Regions from separate parts of the Cellulomonas jepli genome, predicted to be linked through region 2. Evidence: predicted binding sites of a transcription regulator. Region 2 holds the regulator's gene; the other holds the start of a gene.

Region 1 (9,720 bases), on a different contig from region 2:
GTGCCCTCGACGCGGAACCGGGTGCCGACCGCGAACGACGAGTGCCCGAAGTGCCGCACGACCGCCGCCTTGCGCCCGAGCCACCAGTCGTTGGCCGGCGTCGAGCCCGCGAACGCGCGCTGGAACACCGTGTGCGGGCCCTCCTCGCCGTCGAGCTCGACGCGCACGACGACGCTCAGGCCGCGCTCCTCGGCGAGCCCGGCGACGAGGACGCCGAGGCGCCACGCGTCGTCGTGGTCGAGGCGCGGGAGGACGAGCTGCTCCTCCTGCGCGAGCAGCTCCGCGAGCAGGGCGGGGTCGCTGAACGGGACGGTCGGGGTCGCGTCGGTCATCCGCCGGACGTTACCGGACGGTCCCGCACGGCTCCCGCGGAGCCCGCGCGCTACCGGGCGGTCAGGAATCACCCGCTGCCGGAGCGCTTCGCCCGGTCGGTGTCCGATTCGCGCCGCGACGTCCGCGTAACCTCCGGATGGCAGAGTTCTCACGCGAACCGGGGGGTTTCCGTTGTGGCCAGTGCGCTGACGGCTGCCGTGAGGCAGACGCCGACGTCGGCCCCGTCCGGCCCGGTGCCGGCGCGGGCACGCCCGGCGCCCACGTCGTGGCGGACCCTCGTCGGGTTCGCCGCGATCTACGCGGGCGCGGCGCTCGTCGGCCGGCTCACCGTCCTGGAGGGCGGCGAGGTCAGCCTCGTGTGGCCTGCGGCGGGCGTCGCCGTGCTGTGGCTCGCGGTCCGCGCGAACGGCTCCCTGCCGCGCCTCGACCTCGCGGTGCTCGCGTCCGTCACCTGGGTCGTCAACGTGCTGACCGGCACCCCGCCGCCCGAGGCGCTCGTGCTGAGCGCCGCCTCCGTCGCGCAGGCCGCGACGTTCTGCGTGCTGTTCAGCCGCTGGTGCCCGCGGATCTGGCTCGGCGCGGGGCGCACGCCGTTCGTGCGCGTCGAGGAGCTGTGGTGGCTCGTGCTCGCCGCCGTCATGAGCTCGTTCGTGTCCGGGCTGCTCGTCCCGGCGGTGACGTGGATGTCGGGCGACGGCTGGTCCTGGCCGCTCGTGCTGGTCTGGGTCGTGCGCAACACCGTGAGCATCCTCGTCGTCGGGACGCTCGGCTTCAGCATCGGGTCGTGGCTGCACGAGCGGCGCTCCGTCCGCGACCAGCCCGACGGCGGCGCCCGGTGGGTCCCGACACGGCTCGGGGAGCACGTGGCCGCGGTCCTCGTGCCGCCCCTGATGTACGGGGTCTGGTTCGTCGCGCTCGAGAGCCTGCCGCTCGCGTTCCCGCTCATCGCGCTCACCGTGTGGACCGGCACCCGGCTGCGCACGCGCTTCGTCGTCGCGCACGACTCCGCGATGGGCGTGACCGCGATCCTCTTCACGCTCGCCGGGATCGGGCCGTTCGCCGCCGTCGGGGACCAGGTCACCCAGGTCGTCGTCGCCCAGCTCTACGTGGGGCTCGTCTCCGTCATCGGGCTCGCCCTGGCGCTCGCGCGCGACGAGCGGGACCGCCTCGTGCGCGACGTCCGGGCGGCCGGCGACGAGGCGCGCACGCAGGCCGGGCTGCTCTCGACGATCGTCGACACGATGGACGAGGGCGTCACGGTCACCGACCGGGACGGACGGATCGTGCTGCGGAACCGGCGCGCGTCCGAGCTCATGGGCGGCGTGACCAGCACGACGGGCGTCGTCGCGTCGAGCTCGTACTACGGCCTGTACCGCCCCGACGGGTCGCCGGTCGACGACGCCGAGCTCCCCCACCACCGCGCCCTGGTGACCGGGGCGATCGTGCGCGACGTCGACCTGCTCGTGCGGAACGTCGGCGTCCCGCGCGGCCGCGTCGTCAGCTTCAGCTCCGCACCCCTGCCCGACGAGGCCGGCGGCGGCGTGGTCACGGTGATGCGCGACGTGACGACCCAGCGCGAGGAGCTGACCCGGGCCGCGCAGGTGCAGGCGAGCCTGCTGCCCGCGAGCCTCCCGGACGTCCCCGGGTACGCCGTCGCGGCGCGGTTCTCGCCCGCGGGCTCCGTCGGCGGGGACTTCTACGACTGGCAGCCCGTGTTCGGCGGGCTCGTCGTGACGCTCGCGGACGTCATGGGCAAGGGCACCGGGGCGGCGATCCTCGCGGCGACGTCCCGGTCGGTGCTGCGCTCGTTCGGCCCGGAGCGGGACGTCGCCGCCGCCCTCGTCGCCGCGGAGGAGGCGATGGAGGCGGACCTCGCCGGGGCCGGCGCCTTCGTCACCGTCTTCCACGCGCGCGTCGACATCGTCACGGGCGCCGTCACGTACGCCGACGCCGGGCACGGGCTCTCGCTCGTCGTGCGCGCCGACGGCGGCAGCGAGCGGCTGCCGGCGCTGGGGCTGCCGCTGGGCGTCGACCCCGGCACGCCGCGCCACAGCGGGACGGCGCACCTCGACTCGGGCGACGTGCTGCTCATGTTCAGCGACGCGGTGCTCGACGCGATCGGCGGGACCGTGGCCGACCTCGGGCGCGTCGAGGCCGCGGTGCGGGGGGCCGTCTCCGCCGACGCCGCGGCGCAGGCGGTGCTCACGCTGGTCGCGGACGCCGGCGAGCAGCTCGACGACCTCACGGTCGTGGCGGTCCGGCGCGACGACGTCCGCGACCTGCTGCGCTGAGCCGGGCGCGCGGCACGCGGCGGCGTGTCCGCGGCGGTACGCGGAGGCGTGTCCGCGGAGGTACGCGGAGGCGTGTCCGGGGCGACCGGCGGACGCAGCACGGCGGGTGCGAGGGACGCCCCCGCACCCGCCCTGACCGCCGTCCGCCGTCAGGCGACCGGGACCGCCCGGCCCGACGTGAGCACGAGCCCGCCGTCGCCCGCCCGGTCGACCACGACGGTGTCGCCGTCGTGCACCTCGCCGCCGAGCAGCATCCGCGCGAGCCGGTCCCCGATCTCCTTCTGCACGAGCCGGCGCAGCGGCCGCGCGCCGTACGCGGGGTCGAACCCCTCGATCGCGAGCCACTCGCGCGCCGCGGGCGTCACGTCGAGCGTGAGCCGGCGGTCGGCGAGCCGGGCAGCCAGCGCGGCGACCTGGATCTCCACGATGCGCCCGATCTCGCCGATGGTGAGCGGGTCGAACAGCACGACGTCGTCGAGCCGGTTGAGGAACTCCGGCTTGAACGCGGACCGCACGGCGCTCATCACCGCGTCGCGCTTGGCGTCGGGGTCGGGGTCGAGCAGCGGGTCGACGAGGAACTGCGAGCCGAGGTTCGACGTGAGCACGAGGATGACGTTGCGGAAGTCGACCGTGCGCCCCTGGCCGTCGGTGAGGCGGCCGTCGTCGAGCACCTGGAGCAGGATGTCGAACGCCTCAGGGTGCGCCTTCTCGACCTCGTCGAGCAGCACGACGGAGTAGGGCCGGCGCCGCACCGCCTCCGTGAGCTGGCCGCCCTCCTCGTAGCCGACGTACCCGGGCGGGGCGCCGACGAGCCGCGCGACCGCGTGCTTCTCCGAGTACTCCGACATGTCGATGCGCACGATCGCGCGCTCGTCGTCGAACAGGAAGTCCGCGAGCGCCTTCGCGAGCTCGGTCTTGCCGACGCCCGTGGGCCCGAGGAACAGGAACGAGCCCGTGGGACGGTCCGGGTCGGAGATCCCGGCGCGGGCGCGCCGCACGGCGTCGGAGACGGCGGCGACCGCGGGGCGCTGGCCGATGAGCCGCTCGCCGATCACGTCCTCCATGCGCAGGAGCTTGGCGCTCTCGCCCTCGAGCAGCCGCCCGGCGGGGATGCCCGTCCACGCCGAGACCACCTCGGCGACCTCGTCGGGGCCGACCTTGTCGGCGATCATCGGCGCGGGCGCCGGTCCGGCGACCCCGTCGCCGTCGGCGCCGAGCGTGGCCTGCTGCTCGCGCTCCTCGGCCGCCGCGATCTCCTTCTCGACGGTCGGGATCTCGCCGTAGAGGAGGCGGCCGGCCGTCGCGAGGTCGCCCTCGCGCTGGGCCTTGTCCGCGGCGCTGCGCAGCTCGTCGAGCCTCGCCTTGAGGTCGCCGACGAGGTTGTGGCCGGCCTTCTCCTTCTCCCAGCGCGCGGTGAGCGACGCGAGCTCCTCGCGGCGGTCCGCGAGGTCGGCGCGGATCTTCTCGAGCCGCTCGACGCTTGCCGGGTCGTCGGCGTTGGCGAGCGTGAGCTCCTCCATCGTGAGCCGGTCGACCGCGCGCTGGAGCACGTCGATCTCGACGGGCGAGGAGTCGAGCTCCATGCGCAGGCGGCTCGCGGCCTCGTCGACCAGGTCGATCGCCTTGTCGGGGAGCTGACGTCCGGCGATGTAGCGGTCGGAGAGCGTCGCGGCGGCGACGAGCGCGGCGTCCGAGATCGTGACCTTGTGGTGCGCCTCGTAGCGCTCCTTGAGGCCGCGCAGGATCGCGATCGAGTCCTCGACCGACGGCTCGCCGACGAAGACCTGCTGGAACCGCCGCTCGAGCGCCGGGTCCTTCTCGATGCGCTCGCGGTACTCGTCGAGCGTCGTCGCACCGACGAGCCGCAGCTCGCCGCGGGCGAGCATGGGCTTGAGCATGTTGCCCGCGTCCATGCTGCCCTCGGACGCCCCGGCGCCGACGACGGTGTGCAGCTCGTCGATGAACGTGACGACCTCGCCCTCGGAGGACTTGATCTCCTCGAGGACAGCCTTGAGCCGCTCCTCGAACTCGCCGCGGTACTTGGCGCCCGCGACCATCGCCGCCAGGTCGAGCGAGACGAGGCGCTTGCCGCGCAGGGACTCCGGCACGTCGCCCGCGACGATGCGCTGCGCGAGGCCCTCGACGACGGCGGTCTTGCCGACGCCGGGCTCGCCGATCAGCACGGGGTTGTTCTTGGTGCGGCGCGACAGGACCTGCACGACGCGCCGGATCTCGGAGTCGCGGCCGATCACGGGGTCGAGCTTGCCATCGCGCGCGGCGGCGGTGAGGTCGACGCCGTACTGCTCGAGCGCCTGGAAGGTGCCCTCGGGGTTGGGGCTCGTGACGCGCCCGGTGCCGCGCACGGTCGGTAGCGCGGCGGCCAGGGCGTCGCGGGACGCCCCCTGGGCGCGCAGCGCGTCAGCCACGCCGGACTGGCCGGCGGCGAGGCCGAGCAGCAGGTGCTCGGTCGACACGTAGTCGTCGCCGAGCGCCCGGGCCTCCGAGGAGGCGGCGTCGATCGCGGCGGCGGTCGCGCGCGAGGCGGTCGGCTGGGCGACGGCGGAGCCGCTCGCGGCGGGCAGGCCGACGAGGGTCGCGCGCACCGAACGGCCGAGCGCGCTGCGGTCGGCGCCGACGGCGTCGAGCAGCGCGTTCGCGACGCCGCCCTGCTGCGCGAGCAGGGCGCTGAGCAGGTGTGCGGGCTCGAGCTGGGGGTTGCCGGCGGCGGACGCCTGCTGGATGGCGTCGCCGAGGGCCTCCTGGGACTTGGTCGTGAGCTTGGCGTCCACGTGGTGCCTCCGGGGTCGTGCTGTGGTGCTGCGTGGGTGGGTGCAGTCCGTACGGCCGGGCCGCTGCCCGCCCGCAGGACTCTGCGTGGTGCAACCCGTCCAGAGTTGAGCCTATTCCGCTCAAGTCTGGTCCGCGACCCCCGCCGGACGCGCGCCCGGCCGCACCCCGCACCCCCCGGCCGGCGCTACGTCGCCGCGGGGTCGCCGCAGGCTCAGTCGCCGCCGCGCTGCGTCGGCACCGACGGCAGCGCCCCCGGGCACGGCGCGGTGCGGAACCGGTCCCGGCCCGCCGCCTTCGCCTCGTAGAGCGCGACGTCCGCCGCCGCGAGCACCTGCTGCGGCGCGTGGCTCCCGTCCGCGCGCGCGACGCCCGCCGAGAAGGTCACGTCGGCGCCGGTCGCGAGCCAGCGGTCCCGCAGGGCGCCGAGCAGCGCCGTCGCGTCGCCCGCCGCCGCACGGTGCAGCACGAGCACGAACTCCTCGCCGCCGTAGCGCGCGGCGTAGTCGTCCGGCCCCAGCACGCCCTGCACCACCGCGGCGAAGCGCCCGAGCACCTCGTCGCCCGCGGCGTGCCCGTCGCGGTCGTTGACGTCCTTGAAGTGGTCGAGGTCGCACACGACGACGGTGTCGTCCGGGGCCAGCCGCGCGAGGCGCTGGTCCAGGCCGCGCCGGTTGCCGAGCTCCGTGAGCGCGTCGGTCCGGGTCGCGGTCGCGAGCTGGTCGGCGACCGCGCGCTGGTACGCCGTCATCGCCGCGAGCGCGTACATCACCGCGACCCACACGGCGGCGTTGATCGCGAGCCGGACGACGACGACCGCGTCCACCTGCGGGACCATCGCGCAGTACGCCCCCCACGCGAGCGGCACGAGCAGCAGGCCGACGCGCACGGGCAGGAACACCCCCGCGTACACGAACGAGAGCGTCAGGACGCCCGCGAACGCGATCTGGCTGCGGCCGCTCGCGAGCCCGAGCGCACCGACGGCGACGAGGTTCGCCGCGGGGAAGACGACCGCCGCGGAGGGGTGCAGCCGCTCCCACGGGACTAGCCGCACGGCCGCGACGACCAGGAGCATCCCCGCGGAGACGAGCCCGAGCGCGCGCGTCATGGTCGGGGTCAGAGCCAGGAACGGCGACGCAAGGACGACGATCGTCCCGGCCGACAGCAGGAGGACCCGGCCGCCCAGCACCGCGAGCCCGCCGCGGCGCATCCACCCGGGGGCGGTGCGCGCGAGGCGCAGCACCCCGGGCTCCGGGGACCGGTGCGGCCCCGGCGCACCACGCCCGCGGCTCGGCTCGGCGACGCCACGGCGCGGGGGTCGCCCGGCCGCGGTCCCGGTGGCCTCGGACCCGCTCATGCCGTCCCCATCGGCCACGGCGGCCGGACGCTGAGGTCCGCCGCGCCGCAGTCTCGACCCGCGACCGGACGCACGTCCCCGCGTGCGACGATCGGCGCATGCCCGACGACGCGCAGACCACCGACGACACGCACGCGCCCGTCCCCGCCGGCTCCGGCGAGCGCGCGAGGTCGGGGTCGCCCACCGCAGGCCGCCCCCCGGTCGCGATCGGCGAGCCCGTCCCGGACGTGCTCGGCGCCGGCTGGACCGCGCGCACGATCCACCTGCGCCCCGACGCGCAGGGCGAGGCCGTCGCGACGCTCGTGCACCGGGAGGTCGACCCCGTGGGCGACGGCCCGGGACCGACGTCGAGCCGCGCGGTCCTGTACGTCCACGGGTTCGTCGACTACTTCTTCCAGGCGCACGTCGGGGACGCCTTCGCGGCGCACGGCGAGGACTTCTACGCGCTCGACCTGCGCGGCTACGGCCGGTCGCTGCGGCCGTGGCAGGAGCCCAACTACGTGACCGAGCTCGCGACGTACGCGGAGGAGGTCGACGCGGCGGTCACGGTGCTGCGCGAGGAGCACGACCAGGTCGTCGTGCTCGGGCACTCGACGGGCGGGCTGATCGCGTCGCTGTGGGCGCACGCGCGCCGCGCGAGCCGCCCGGCGGACGCGCTCGTGCTCAACAGCCCGTACCTCGACCTGCGCGGGACGCGGTTCGAGCGGACCGTGCTGACCCGGCTGGTCGACCTCGTCGGCCGCCCCGCGCCGCGGCTCGTCGTCGGGAAGATCGGCGAGCACTACGGGACCGCGCTGCACTCCGCGACCGGCGGCGAGTGGGAGTTCGACCTCACCTGGAAGCCGCACCGCGGGTTCCCGGCGCGCGCGGGCTGGGTGCGGACCGTGCGGCGGGCGCACCGGCGGGTCGCGCGGGGGCTCGAGGTCTCGTGCCCGGTGCTCGTGCTGTCGTCCGACGCCTCCGGGCCGGACGACCGCTGGCACGAGCAGCTCCTGACGACCGACAGCGTGCTCGACGTCGCGCACATCGCGGGCCTCGCGTCGCGCCTCGGCCCGGACGTCACGTACGTGCCGGTGCCGGGCGGCGCGCACGACCTCGCGCTGTCCCCCGAGCCGGCGCGCGGCCGCTACCTCGCCGAGGTCCTCGCCTTCCTCGACGCGCGCCTCGGGCCGGTGCGCGCGCTCTAGCACGGCGCCTACCGAAACGCCCGGGTGAATCCTGGACGATCGTCCAACAATGACTGCTGGACACATGCCCTAATGACTCGGCTCGTGCATTTCGGACATTCGTGGAATCGTGTCAATCGGACATTCTCGGAGGACCTTCGCAAGCCTTTAGTGGCTTCCGTCACACGCCCCTGAGAATTACCTTCCGGAGGGTTGCTTTTTCACCTGCGCCCGGGTGACCGTTGGTTTCAGCCGTTCGGGGGACCGAGCGGCGAGTGCCGAAGCCACAGGGGGCTGGCCGCAGTCCGGGAGCCCCCCGGTCGGCGCCAGGGGCGAGCGCGCCCACCCACACCCTCGCGTGTCTCCTCGACGGCTGAGCCGTCCACCGCTGATCGCCCCTCGCGGGCGGGCGCCGCCGTGCCCGCACGTCGCCGAGACCTGAGGACCTAGATGTTCATCTTCCTGCTCCAGCTGCGCCACATGTGGGTGGACCACGCCGAGATCTACCTGTTCTCGGTGTTCTCCGCCCTGGTGTGGCTCCTCTGGGTCGCCAAGGTGGTGCTCTCGCGGCGCTACCGCCCGTTCACCGCCGAGCACCACGCCCGCACGAGCATCATCGTGCCCGTCGTCGACGAGCCGCTCGACCTCTTCCGGGACGTGCTGACCCGCGTGACGGAGCAGAACCCCGACGAGGTCATCGTCGTCATCAACGGCAAGCCGAACCCGGACCTGCAGGCGGTCTGCGACGAGTTCGCCCCGCTCGTGCGCTGGGTGCACACCCCGATCCCCGGCAAGCGCAACGCCGTCAAGATCGGCACCGAGATGTCGCGGTACGAGATCACCGTGCTGCTCGACTCCGACACGATCTGGACGCCGGGCGCGCTCGGCGAGCTCGTCAAGCCGTTCGCCGACCCGCGCGTCGGCGGCGTGACCACCCGTCAGCGGATCCTCGAGCCGGAGCGCTCCTGGATCACCCGCTGGGCGGACTGGCTCGAGAACTCGCGCTCGCTGTACTCGATGCCCGCGCAGTCGGTGCTCGGCCAGGTCGGCTGCCTCCCGGGCCGCACGATCGCGTTCCGCCGCGACATCCTGATGAAGGTCATGGACGACTTCATGACCCAGAAGTTCATGGGCGTGTTCCTCGAGGTCTCCGACGACCGGACGCTCACGAACCTCACGCTCAAGGCCGGCTACCGCACGGTGTACCAGCACACGAGCCTCGTCTACACGGACGCACCGCTGCAGGTGAAGAAGCTCTTCAAGCAGCAGCTCCGCTGGGCGCGCGGCAGCCAGTACAACACCCTGCGCATGCTGCCCTGGATGCTCGGGCACGCCCCCGTCCTCGCGATGTTCTTCCTCGCGGACATCATCCTGCCGTTCCTGCTCGTCGGGACGCTCGGCGGCTGGCTCTACCGCGCCGCGACCGGCACCGGCGTGAACCTGTACCAGGCGATCCTCGAGACGTACGGGCAGACCGCGGGCTGGGCCTGGGTCGTCAGCCTCATGGTCGTCTCGTCGGTCCTGTCGATGGCGATCCGCCAGATCCGCCACCTGCAGGAGGTCCCCGGGGACTTCTTCCGCCTGCCCGTCTTCATCATCGTCTCGACGTTCTTCCTCATGCCGATCCGCCTCCTGGGCTTCCTGCGCATGGCGCACGCCTCCGGGTGGGGCACGCGTGCCGGTGCCTACGCCGGTGGCGAGAGCGAGGTCGACTCCGCGGAGAACCTGACGACCGGAACCGCGGCGCCCGCCGCGGCCGCAGCACCGACGGCCCGCCGGCTCGCCC
Region 2 (9,720 bases):
TCGTGGCGCAAGCCCATGACGTTCGGCTTCTCCTTCGGCCTCCTGCTCCTCTCGTGCGGCTGGATCCAGGGCACCCTGCCGCGCTCGCGGGCCTGGGGCTGGTCGGTCACGGTGCTGGTCGCGGGCGGCTCGCTCCTGGAGGTCGGGCTCATCACCGTCCAGCGGTGGCGCGGCGTGCCGTCGCACTTCAACGACGCGACCCCGCTGGACGCCCTGGTGTTCACGGTGATGGCGGCCGCGATCGGGACGGCCCTGCTCGGCGTGGTCGTGCTCGGGGTGTGGGCGGCCCTGCGCCTGCGCGGGCCCGCCCCGGTCGTCGTGGCCGTCGCCGTCGGGCTCACCGTCACGATGGTCGGAGGCGCGATCGGCGGCGACATGATCGCGCGCGGGCTGGAGCTCACCGAGACGCACGGCACGGTGCCCGGCGTGGTCCTGGTGGGAGCGGCGGGCTCGGCGAAGCTCGCGCACGCGGTGTCCCTGCACGGGCTGCAGGTGCTCGGGCTGCTGGCCCTCCTGCTCGGGCGTTCCGGGCTCACCCCCCGGGGCCGCGCGCGCGCGATGCTGGCGGCTGCGGGCGGGTACACGGCGCTGACCGCGCTCGTCGTCGCCCAGGCGTACGCCGGACGCGCCCTCACGGATCTGCCGGTGGCGACGGCCGTCGGGCTCGCCCTGGCCGCCACCGCCGTCGTCGTTCCCTTCGTTCTGGCGGTGCGGGATGCTGGTGCCCGACCTGTTCCGCTCCGGCTGACCGCGGACGACGACCGCGAGGGAACCCATGCGCACCGGCTCTGAGGCCGCGACCGAGACCGACGAGGTCGGGCCCCGCCCACCCCGTCCCGCAGGCACGGTCGCGCGGACGGCGACGCTCCGGGACGCCGTCGCCCGGACGCTGGCGGCCCGCCCGGCCCCACGCACGCGGGTGCTCCTGTGGGACGGTGCCCTCGCCGTCGTGCTCGGCACGATGCTCGTCGGCGAGGCGGTCGCGGAGACCGGGGGCTCGCCGGGGGCGATCGTCCTCGCGGGCACGATCGGGGGGTCCCTCGCCTTCCGACGCCGGTTCCCGCTCGGGTCGTACCTCGTGAGCTGTGCCGCGCTGCTGCTCCTCGCCGCGCGCTTCTACGACGCCGGCCTGTACCCCTACCCCAACGCGATCGGCCTGTACTCCGCCGCCGCGTACGCCGGCCGGTGGCGCGCGGCCGTCGCGCTCGTGGCCGGCCTCGCCGGCGTCATCTTCTACTGGACGCTCGTGCCGTCGTCCGACATCCCGTGGCTGCCCGGTGCCCTCGTGGGCGCGTGGGCGCTCGCCTGGGTGGCGGGGCGGGCCGAGGTCCAGCGCCGGCGCTCCGCCGCCGAGGCCCTCGAGCGGCTCGCCGAGCAGGAGCGACTCCGGGAGGCGGACCGGGCCCGCGCGGTGGCGCAGGAGCGGGAGCGCCTGGCCGCGGACGTCCACGACATCGTCGGCCACGCCCTCAACGTCATGGTGCTCCAGGCCGGGGCCAGCCGGCGGCTGCTCGATCGTAACCCCGTGGCCAGCGCCGACGCCCTCGCGGTCGTGGAGAGCGTCGGCAGGGAGGCGCTCGCGGAGCTCGACGGCGCGCTCGAGCTCCTCGACACGGCACCGACCCGCCGGCCGGGCCGCGGGGTGGAGGACCTCGGGGAGCTCGTCGAGCGGTTCGTCGCCGCCGGTCTGGCGGTGCACCTCACCGTGACCGGCGGGCCGCGCGAGCTCCCGGCTCCGGTCGCCGTCGCCGTGCACCGCGTCGTCCAGGAGGCGCTCACGAACGTCGCGAAGCACGCCGGCGGGGCGCGGACCGAGGTCGAGGTCGCGTACGGCGACGACGAGGTGCGCGTCCGCGTGCAGGACGACGGTGCGCGGGTGGGCTCGGCGACGGGCGGGCCGCCGCGCGGGTCGAGCGCGGACCGGGCCGGGACCGGGCGCGGCGTCCGCGGCATCCGCGAACGGGTCGCCGCCCTCGGGGGGGCCGCGCAGATCGGCCCCGACCCGTGCGGGGGCTGGGCCGTGCGCTGCACGCTGCGGACCGACCGGTGATCCGGGTCGCGCTGGTCGACGACGACCACCTCGTGCGCAGCGGCGTCCGGATGATCCTGGAGAGCGTCGACGACATCGTGGTCGTCGCGGAGTCCCCCGACGGCCCGGCGGGCCTGCGCGCGATCGAGCGTGAGCGGCCCGACGTCGCGCTCGTCGACATCCGCATGCCGCGGATGGACGGCATCGAGGTGACGGACCGGCTCGCCACGTCGGCGCCGTCGACCCGCGTGGTCATCCTCACCACGTTCGAGCGCGACGAGTACGTCGTCGACGCGATCCGTGCCGGGGCCTCGGGGTTCCTGCTCAAGCGCACGCCACCCGAGGGCCTGATCGACGCGGTGCGGGTCGTCGCGTCCGGGGACGCGCTGCTGTCGCCCTCGGTCACGCGCCGGCTGATCCAGGCGTTCGCGCGCACCCCGGCGCCCGGGGCCGAGCACCCGGCGCTCGCCACGCTGACCGACCGCGAGCGCGAGGTGCTCCTCGCGATGGCGTCCGGGGCGTCGAACGCGGAGATCGCGGGCCGGCTCTACGTCTCCGAGGAGACGGTCCGCACCCACGTGAAGCACCTGCACCGCAAGCTCGGGCTGCGCGACCGCGCCCAGGCGGTCGTGCTCGCCTACGAGTCGGGGCTCGTGACGCCCGGCGGCCCGCGCCCCGCCTGAGCACCGACGCACGGCGCGGAGGCTCCGTCGGGCCGGTCAGGTCGCGCGCCGGATCCGTCGCGCCGCCAGGTCAGCGCGACGGCTCCGTCGTGCCGGTCAGCGCGGCGTCGGCTGCCAGAGCACGAGGGCGCCGGGCGTCGAGGTGAGCTCGCCGCGCACGGTGCGCGTGCCCGGCGGCCGCTGCCCCGGGCGGACCGCGACGACGTCACCCGACGGCGCGGCGGTGAACACCCGGCGGCCCGGTTCGGTGAACGCGCGCAGGTACTCGACCTGCCTCTGGAGCCGGTCCACCTGCTGCTCGAGCTCGAGGATGCGCTTGATGCCCGCGAGGTTGACGCCCTCGTCCTGCGAGAGCCGCTGCACCTCGCGGAGCGTCGCGATGTCGCGCAGCGAGTACCGCCGGCCCCGACCGCGCGTGCGCCCGGGCGAGACGAGGCCGAGCCGGTCGTACTGGCGGAGCGTCTGCGGGTGCATGCCCGCGAGCTCGGCCGCGACCGAGATCACGTAGACCTGCGCGTCCTCGGAGACCATCGGCCTCACTCCCGGGCGCGCGCCAGCAGGTCGGCGCGCGGGTTCTCGCCCGACGTGGCGACGCCGAACGCCATGACGGCCTCCCGCGCCGCACCCGTGAGGCGCTGCGGGACGACGACCTGGACGGTCACGAGCAGGTCGCCCGTGCCGGACGGCGTCGTGACGCCCTTGCCCTTGACGCGCAGGGTGCGCCCCGACGGCGTGCCCTCGGGGACCTTGACCCGCACGGTGCTGCCGTCGAGCGTCGGCACGTCGACCTGCGCGCCGAGCGCGGCCTCGTCGAACGCGACGGGGACGGTGACGCGGACGTTGCTGCCCTCGAGCGCGAACACGGGGTGCGGGGTCACGCGGACGGTGACGACGAGGTCGCCCGCCGGTCCGCCCTGCTCCCCCGGCCGCCCCTTGCCGCGCAGCCGGATCTTCTGCCCGTCCTTGACGCCCGCGGGGATGCGCGCGTTGACGACGCGACCCTCGACGTCGAGCGAGACCGTCGAGCCGGTCGCCGCCTGGCGGAACGGCAGCGTCGTGACCGCCGAGAGGTCGGCGCCCTGGCGCGGCCCGCGCGACGGCGAGAACCCGCCGCCGCCGGCACCGCCGCCGAAGAGCCCGCCGAGCAGGTCCTCGAAGTTCGTGCCGCCGGGCGCGCCACCGGTCTGCTGGAAGCGGACGCGCTGGCCCTGCGTCGCGCCCCCGAACATCCCGCCGAACAGGTCCTCGAACCCGGCGGAGCCGCCGGCGCCCGGCGCGAACCGGGCGCCGCCGGCCATCGCGCGCAGCTGGTCGTACTGCGCGCGCTGCTCCGTGTCGGAGAGCACGGCGTACGCCTCCCCGACCTCCTTGAACTTCGCCTCCGCGCGCGCGTCACCCGGGTTGTGGTCCGGGTGCATGTTGCGCGCGAGCTTGCGGTACGCCTTCTTGATCGTCGCGGCGTCCGCGTCCTTGGGGACGCCGAGCACGGCGTAGAAGTCCTTCTCGAGCCAGTCCTGGCCGGTCACGGCGCCTCCCTTCCTCGTCTGCGGACGCTCAGGCGTCCGGGTCGATCACGGCGACGCGCACGGGCCGCAGCACGCGCTCGCCGATGCGGTACCCCGGCTGGAGCACCGTGCCGACCGTCGGCTCGGTGACGTCCGCCGAGTGCGAGTGCATGAGCGCCTCGTGCACCGTCGGGTCGAACACCTCGCCCTCGGCACCGAACCGCTCGATCTTGAACCGCGCGAGCGTCGACTCGAGCTTCTCGGCGATCGACAGGAACGGACCCTGCAGGTCGCCGTGCTGCCGGGCGAGCGCGATGTCGTCGAGGACCCCGATGAGGGCCTCCGCGACGTCGGCGACACCCTGCTCGCGTGCGACGAGGGCCTCGGCCTTCGAGCGCTTCACGTAGCCCGAGTACTGCTGCTCGAGGTTGTAGTAGGCCGCGTTGCGCCGCTGCAGCTCGTCGAGCCGCTCCGCCGCGAGGGCCTCGGCCGCCGCGACGGCGCCCGTGTCGGGCGTCTCGAAGTCGAGGTGCGCGACGGGGTCGTCGGAACCTGCGTCGGCAGCGGCGGCCTCGGCCTCCTCGGCCGGGGTCGGCTCCCGCAGCAGGCCCGTCTCCGGGTCGATGCGGCGCTTGTCGGTGAACCGGGGGGCGCCCTCCGCGGGGTCGGGCTCGCCCGACCCCGCGTGGCGTGCGTTCTCGTTCGTCACTTGCGCTCGTCCTCGTCCACGATCTCGGCGTCGACGACGTCCTCGTCCGCCGGAGCGTCACCCGCAGGCGCTCCCTCGGCCGGGGCGCCCTGGGCGTCTGCGGCGGCGTTCGAGGCGTAGATCGCCTCGCCGATCTTCTGGCTGACGGTCGCGAGGTTGGCCTGCTTGGCCTTGACCTCGTCGAGGTCGGTGCCCTCGAGCGCGGTCTTCAGCTCCGTGATCGCGGCCTTGACCTCGGTCGAGACGTCCTCGGAGACCTTGTCCGCGTTGTCGGCGAGCACCTTCTCGGTCGAGTAGACGAGCTGCTCGGCGGAGTTGCGGGTCTCGGCCTCCTCGCGGCGGGCCTTGTCCTCGGCGGCGTGCGCCTCGGCCTCCTTGACCATGCGGTCGATCTCGTCCTTCGGCAGCGCCGAGCCGCCGGTGATCGTCATCGACTGCTCCTTGTTCGTGCCGCGGTCCTTCGCGGACACGTGCACGATGCCGTTCGCGTCGATGTCGAACGTGACCTCGATCTGCGGGACGCCGCGCGGCGCCGGCGCGATGCCGGTCAGCTCGAACGTGCCCAGCGGCTTGTTGTCCCGCGCGAACTCGCGCTCGCCCTGGAACACCTGGATCAGCACGGACGGCTGGTTGTCGTCGGCCGTCGAGAAGATCTCGCTGCGCTTGGTCGGGATGGCCGTGTTGCGCTCGATGAGCTTGGTCATCACCCCGCCCTTGGTCTCGATGCCGAGGCTCAGGGGCGTGACGTCGATGAGCAGGACGTCCTTGCGCTCACCCTTGATGACACCGGCCTGCAGCGCGGCGCCCACGGCGACGACCTCGTCCGGGTTGACGCCCTTGTTGGGCTCCTTGCCACCGGTGAGCTCGCGCACCACGTCCGCCACGGCGGGCATGCGGGTCGAGCCGCCGACGAGGACCACGTGGTCGATGTCGGAGAGCTTGATGCCCGCGTCGCGGATGACGGCCTGGAACGGCGCCTTGGTCCGCTCGAGCAGGTCCGCGGTCATCTGCTGGAACTGCGCGCGGGTCAGCTTTTCGTCGAGGTGGATCGGGCCGTTCTCGCTCATCGACAGGTACTGCATCGAGATGTTGGTGCTCGTCGCGGAGGAGAGCTCCTTCTTCGCCTGCTCGGCGGCCTCGCGCAGACGCTGCAGCGCGATCTTGTCCTTCGACAGGTCGACGCCCGAGGAGTTCTTCACCTGCTTGATGAGGTGCTCGACGATGCGGTTGTCCCAGTCGTCGCCACCGAGGCGGTTGTCACCGGAGGTCGCGCGGACCTCGATCGTGGAGAAGTCGTCGTCCTTGCCCACCTCGAGGAGGGACACGTCGAACGTGCCGCCACCGAGGTCGAAGACGAGGATGAGCTCGTCCTCCTTGCCCTTGTCGAGCCCGTACGCGAGGGCCGCGGCCGTCGGCTCGTTGACGATGCGCAGGACGTTGAGGCCCGCGATCTGGCCGGCGTCCTTGGTCGCCTGGCGCTCGGCGTCGTTGAAGTAGGCGGGGACCGTGATGACCGCGTCGGTCACCGGCTCGCCCAGGTACTCCTCGGCGTCGCGCTTGAGCTTGCCGAGCACGCGCGCGGAGATCTCCTGCGCGGAGTACTTCTTGTCGTCGATCCCGACCGACCAGTCCGTGCCCATGTGGCGCTTGACGGAGGAGATCGTGCGGTCGACGTTGGTGACGGCCTGGCGCTTGGCGACCTCGCCGACCAGCACCTCACCCGTCTTGGAGAAGGCGACCACCGACGGCGTCGTGCGGGCGCCCTCGGCGTTCGCGATGACGGTGGGCTCGCCACCCTCGAGGACGGCGACCACCGAGTTGGTGGTACCCAGGTCGATCCCGACTGCTCGTGCCATGTGCGTGTGCCTCTTCCTTCGGTGGTCCTGCTGCTGCGTGCGTGTCGTGCTCGCGACAGGTGGCGCCGTCCGGACTGCTGCCTGCGCTCGATGGCGCAGGCGGGTGGGCGGCGGGCCGTCTTGAGCCTGCTGCGCTCAAGTCTGCGCCGCGGCGGAGTGGTGCGCAAGTCCGCGGCGATGAGATTGAGCCTGTCAGACTCAACTTCCGAGTCCGCGATGTTGTTCCCTGCACGCACCGTCAGGCCGCGGCCGGGCGACCACCCCCGATCCCTCGGCGAGGCGCGCTTGAGGCCCCGGGAGGACGCGAGATCCCTCGGCAGGAGAAGAAGGACCGCGCTGCGTGCGCGTGTGGGTTCGCATCCGACCTGTCACGTTCGGGTTCGGGCTGTCGCCGTCGCGCGCATCCTCGAGATCGTGCGTGCCGACGGGTCTCGCGCCGGGGAACGGTCGATCAGTCGCCCGCCGCGTAGCGGGCAGCGATCGTCCTGGCCGCCTCATCGATCGCACGGAGCCGTTCCTCCTGGGTGATGGACCAGGAGCCGTGCACGAGCCCGGGCCAGAACACGGCGGAGGCGATCAGTCCGAGAAACTGTGTCGCCGCCACCTCGAGATCGTCGATGTCGGCGACACCCGCCGCGTCTGCCTCGCGGAGGTAGTGCCGGAGCGCCCTCAGCACGGAGAGCGTGCCGAAGTCGAACGTGCGTTCCTGCAGCTCGGGGAAGCGGGGGAGCTCCGCGATGATCGTCCGCATCAGCCCCGCGACCCGGGGGCGAGCGAGCAGGTCGGCATAGGCGCGCCCGAGCTGGACCAGCCCGGCTCGGAAGTCCTCGGAGGGCAGCTCGCCGAGCTCGGCGTCGGGGATCCCGGCGGCTTCGAGCACCGTCGCCTCGAAGAGCTGCGACTTCGTGGGGAACTGCTTGAACAGCGTCGCCTTGGAGACGCCGGCGACCTCGGCGACTCGCGCCAACGAGGTCCCGTCGAACCCGGCCTCGAGGAAGAGCCCGGCGGCGGCGTCCAGGATCGCCTCCCGGTTCCGCGCCCGGACCTCACGGTGGTAGTCGGGGAGCCGGGAGGTCATTGCCGCAGTCTGCCACGAGGTGAGTCGCTTGACTCACCTCGGCGGTGATGCCACTCTCGACAGAGGTGAGCCGACCGACTCACCACTGGAACTGGCAGGAGCGAAGCGATGGCGACCGTGTTCATTCACGCGACGGTGACTCTGGACGGGTACATGGCCGACGTCGGGGGAGGCGTCGACTGGATGTCCGACGTTCCCACGGTCGCTGAGGACCAAGCCGTCGTGACGACGGTGACGGACCGCATCGGCGCCGTCGTCGGCGGTGCCAACAAGAGCCAGACCATCGACGACGGCGAAGAGCCCTACGGGGGGACGCTGAGGGTCCCGGTGTATCTCATGACACGCTCGGAGAACGAGCCGATCGTCAAGGACGGGACGACCTACACCTTCGTGGTCGACGACATCGCGCTCGCCGTCGCGGCCGCGAAGAAGGCGGCGGGCGACAAGTGGGTCAGCCTCCTGGGTGGCAGCATCTCGCGGCAGTGCCTGCGACTCGGGCTCGTCGACGAGATCCACCTCCATGTCGTGCCGCTGCTTCTCGGTGACGGCATCCCCTTGTTCGCCGGCCTCGGGCAGCGCGTCGACCTCGAACGCGTCGAGACGTCGGGGTTCTCGGGCGAAGCCCATCTTCGCTATCGAGTCCTCCGCTGACCACGCGGCTCCCGCGTGGTGCGCCGACCCGGGCGGCACGAGGCGCGAGCACGTGCCAGCACCAGCCGTCCCGAGCTCCGGCGGCACAGGCCCCGCGGGGCCGATCGATCGCCGAGGGGCGTCGCCGCTCTCGCCCGACCGCCTATGCCGTGACTCGCGCTGCCGCGTAGCAGGCGTCCGGCGCGTCCCTGCACCGTCAGCGCCGGAGCGTTCAGCCGGTGGCGGCGCCGTCGGCCGCCCGGCGGAACCTCGTCGCGAGGCGGTCGAACGCCCCCGCGAGCTCGTCCCCGTCGAGCACCTCGACGTCGGCGTCGAGCTGGGCGAGCCACAGCGCGAGCCCGTCCGGGTCGTCGGCGCCCAGCTCGAGACGGCACGTGGACTCGTCGACCACCTCGATGTCGAGCGGGATGGGGATCCGTGCCGCGACCTCGGCGGCGGGCGCATGCACGAGGACGCGGCTGCGGTACGTCCAGGACGCCGTGCTGACGCGGCCGACGACGAGCTCGACGGCGTCGTCCTCGGAGATCGCGCGCGGCGGGAACCGCGCACCCGTCGGTGCGTGAGGAGCCATCCGGTCGACGCGGAAGACCCGCCAGTCGTCACGGTCGAGATCCCAGGCGAGCAGGTACCAGAGCGGCCCCCAGCTCACCAGCCGTTGCGGCTCGACGTGGCGGGACCCTTCGCCGCCGCGCTTCTTCGTGTACCCGAACCGGAGGCGTTCGTGGCCGCGGACCGCGGCAGCGACAGCTCCGAGCACCGACAGGTCGAGTGACGGCTCCAGGCCCGGAACGGCGCTCGTCGCCTCGCGTACCGCCTGGACCCGCCGACGCAGCCTCGCGGGCAGCACCTGCTCGAGCTTCGCGAGCGCGGTGAGCGACGTCTCCTCGACCCCGGTCCTCCTGGTCGCCGCCACACCCAGCGCGACCGCGACGGCGACGGCCTCGTCGTCACCGAGCAGCAACGGCGGCATCGCCGTCCCGGCGGCCAGCCGGTACCCGCCCGCGACACCCGGGCGCGCGTCCACCGGGTAGCCCAGCGACCTCAGCCTGACGACGTCGGCGCGCACGGTCCTCGTGCTGACACCGAGCCGGGCGGACAGCTCCGCGCTCGTCCAGTCGGGCTTGAGCTGGAGCAACGACAGGAGCTCGAGCAGGCGAGCCGAGGTCTCCAGCACGAGACCCAGGATGCCCGAGATCGCGGAAGCTGGCT

What was found. Region 2 encodes HspR, which represses chaperone genes until heat shock. Its sites were predicted from a motif close to AAGTTGAGTCNNNNNGACTCAACTT; they were not measured.
Region 1: a site for HspR is predicted at 5,516-5,540, ahead of clpB (ATP-dependent chaperone ClpB). Genes of this name have one in related genera too.

Annotation. Positions count from the first base shown of each region.
Region 1 is NZ_JBFTER010000014.1:24,081-33,800, reverse strand. It holds gene AB6N24_RS05380 (heme-degrading domain-containing protein) at 1-332, opposite strand, end outside; gene AB6N24_RS05375 (SpoIIE family protein phosphatase) at 531-2,624, shown strand; gene clpB (ATP-dependent chaperone ClpB) at 2,774-5,413, opposite strand; gene AB6N24_RS05365 (GGDEF domain-containing protein) at 5,626-6,768, opposite strand; gene AB6N24_RS05360 (alpha/beta hydrolase) at 6,867-7,955, shown strand; gene AB6N24_RS05355 (glycosyltransferase family 2 protein) at 8,385-9,720, shown strand, end outside.
Region 2 is NZ_JBFTER010000061.1:719-10,438, forward strand. It holds gene AB6N24_RS14395 (hypothetical protein) at 1-792, shown strand, start outside; gene AB6N24_RS14400 (sensor histidine kinase) at 776-2,050, shown strand; gene AB6N24_RS14405 (response regulator) at 2,047-2,712, shown strand; gene AB6N24_RS14410 (heat shock protein transcriptional repressor HspR) at 2,809-3,243, opposite strand; gene AB6N24_RS14415 (DnaJ C-terminal domain-containing protein) at 3,249-4,238, opposite strand; gene grpE (nucleotide exchange factor GrpE) at 4,267-4,926, opposite strand; gene dnaK (molecular chaperone DnaK) at 4,923-6,782, opposite strand; gene AB6N24_RS14430 (TetR/AcrR family transcriptional regulator) at 7,234-7,860, opposite strand; gene AB6N24_RS14435 (dihydrofolate reductase family protein) at 7,969-8,511, shown strand; gene AB6N24_RS14440 (helix-turn-helix transcriptional regulator) at 8,723-9,685, opposite strand.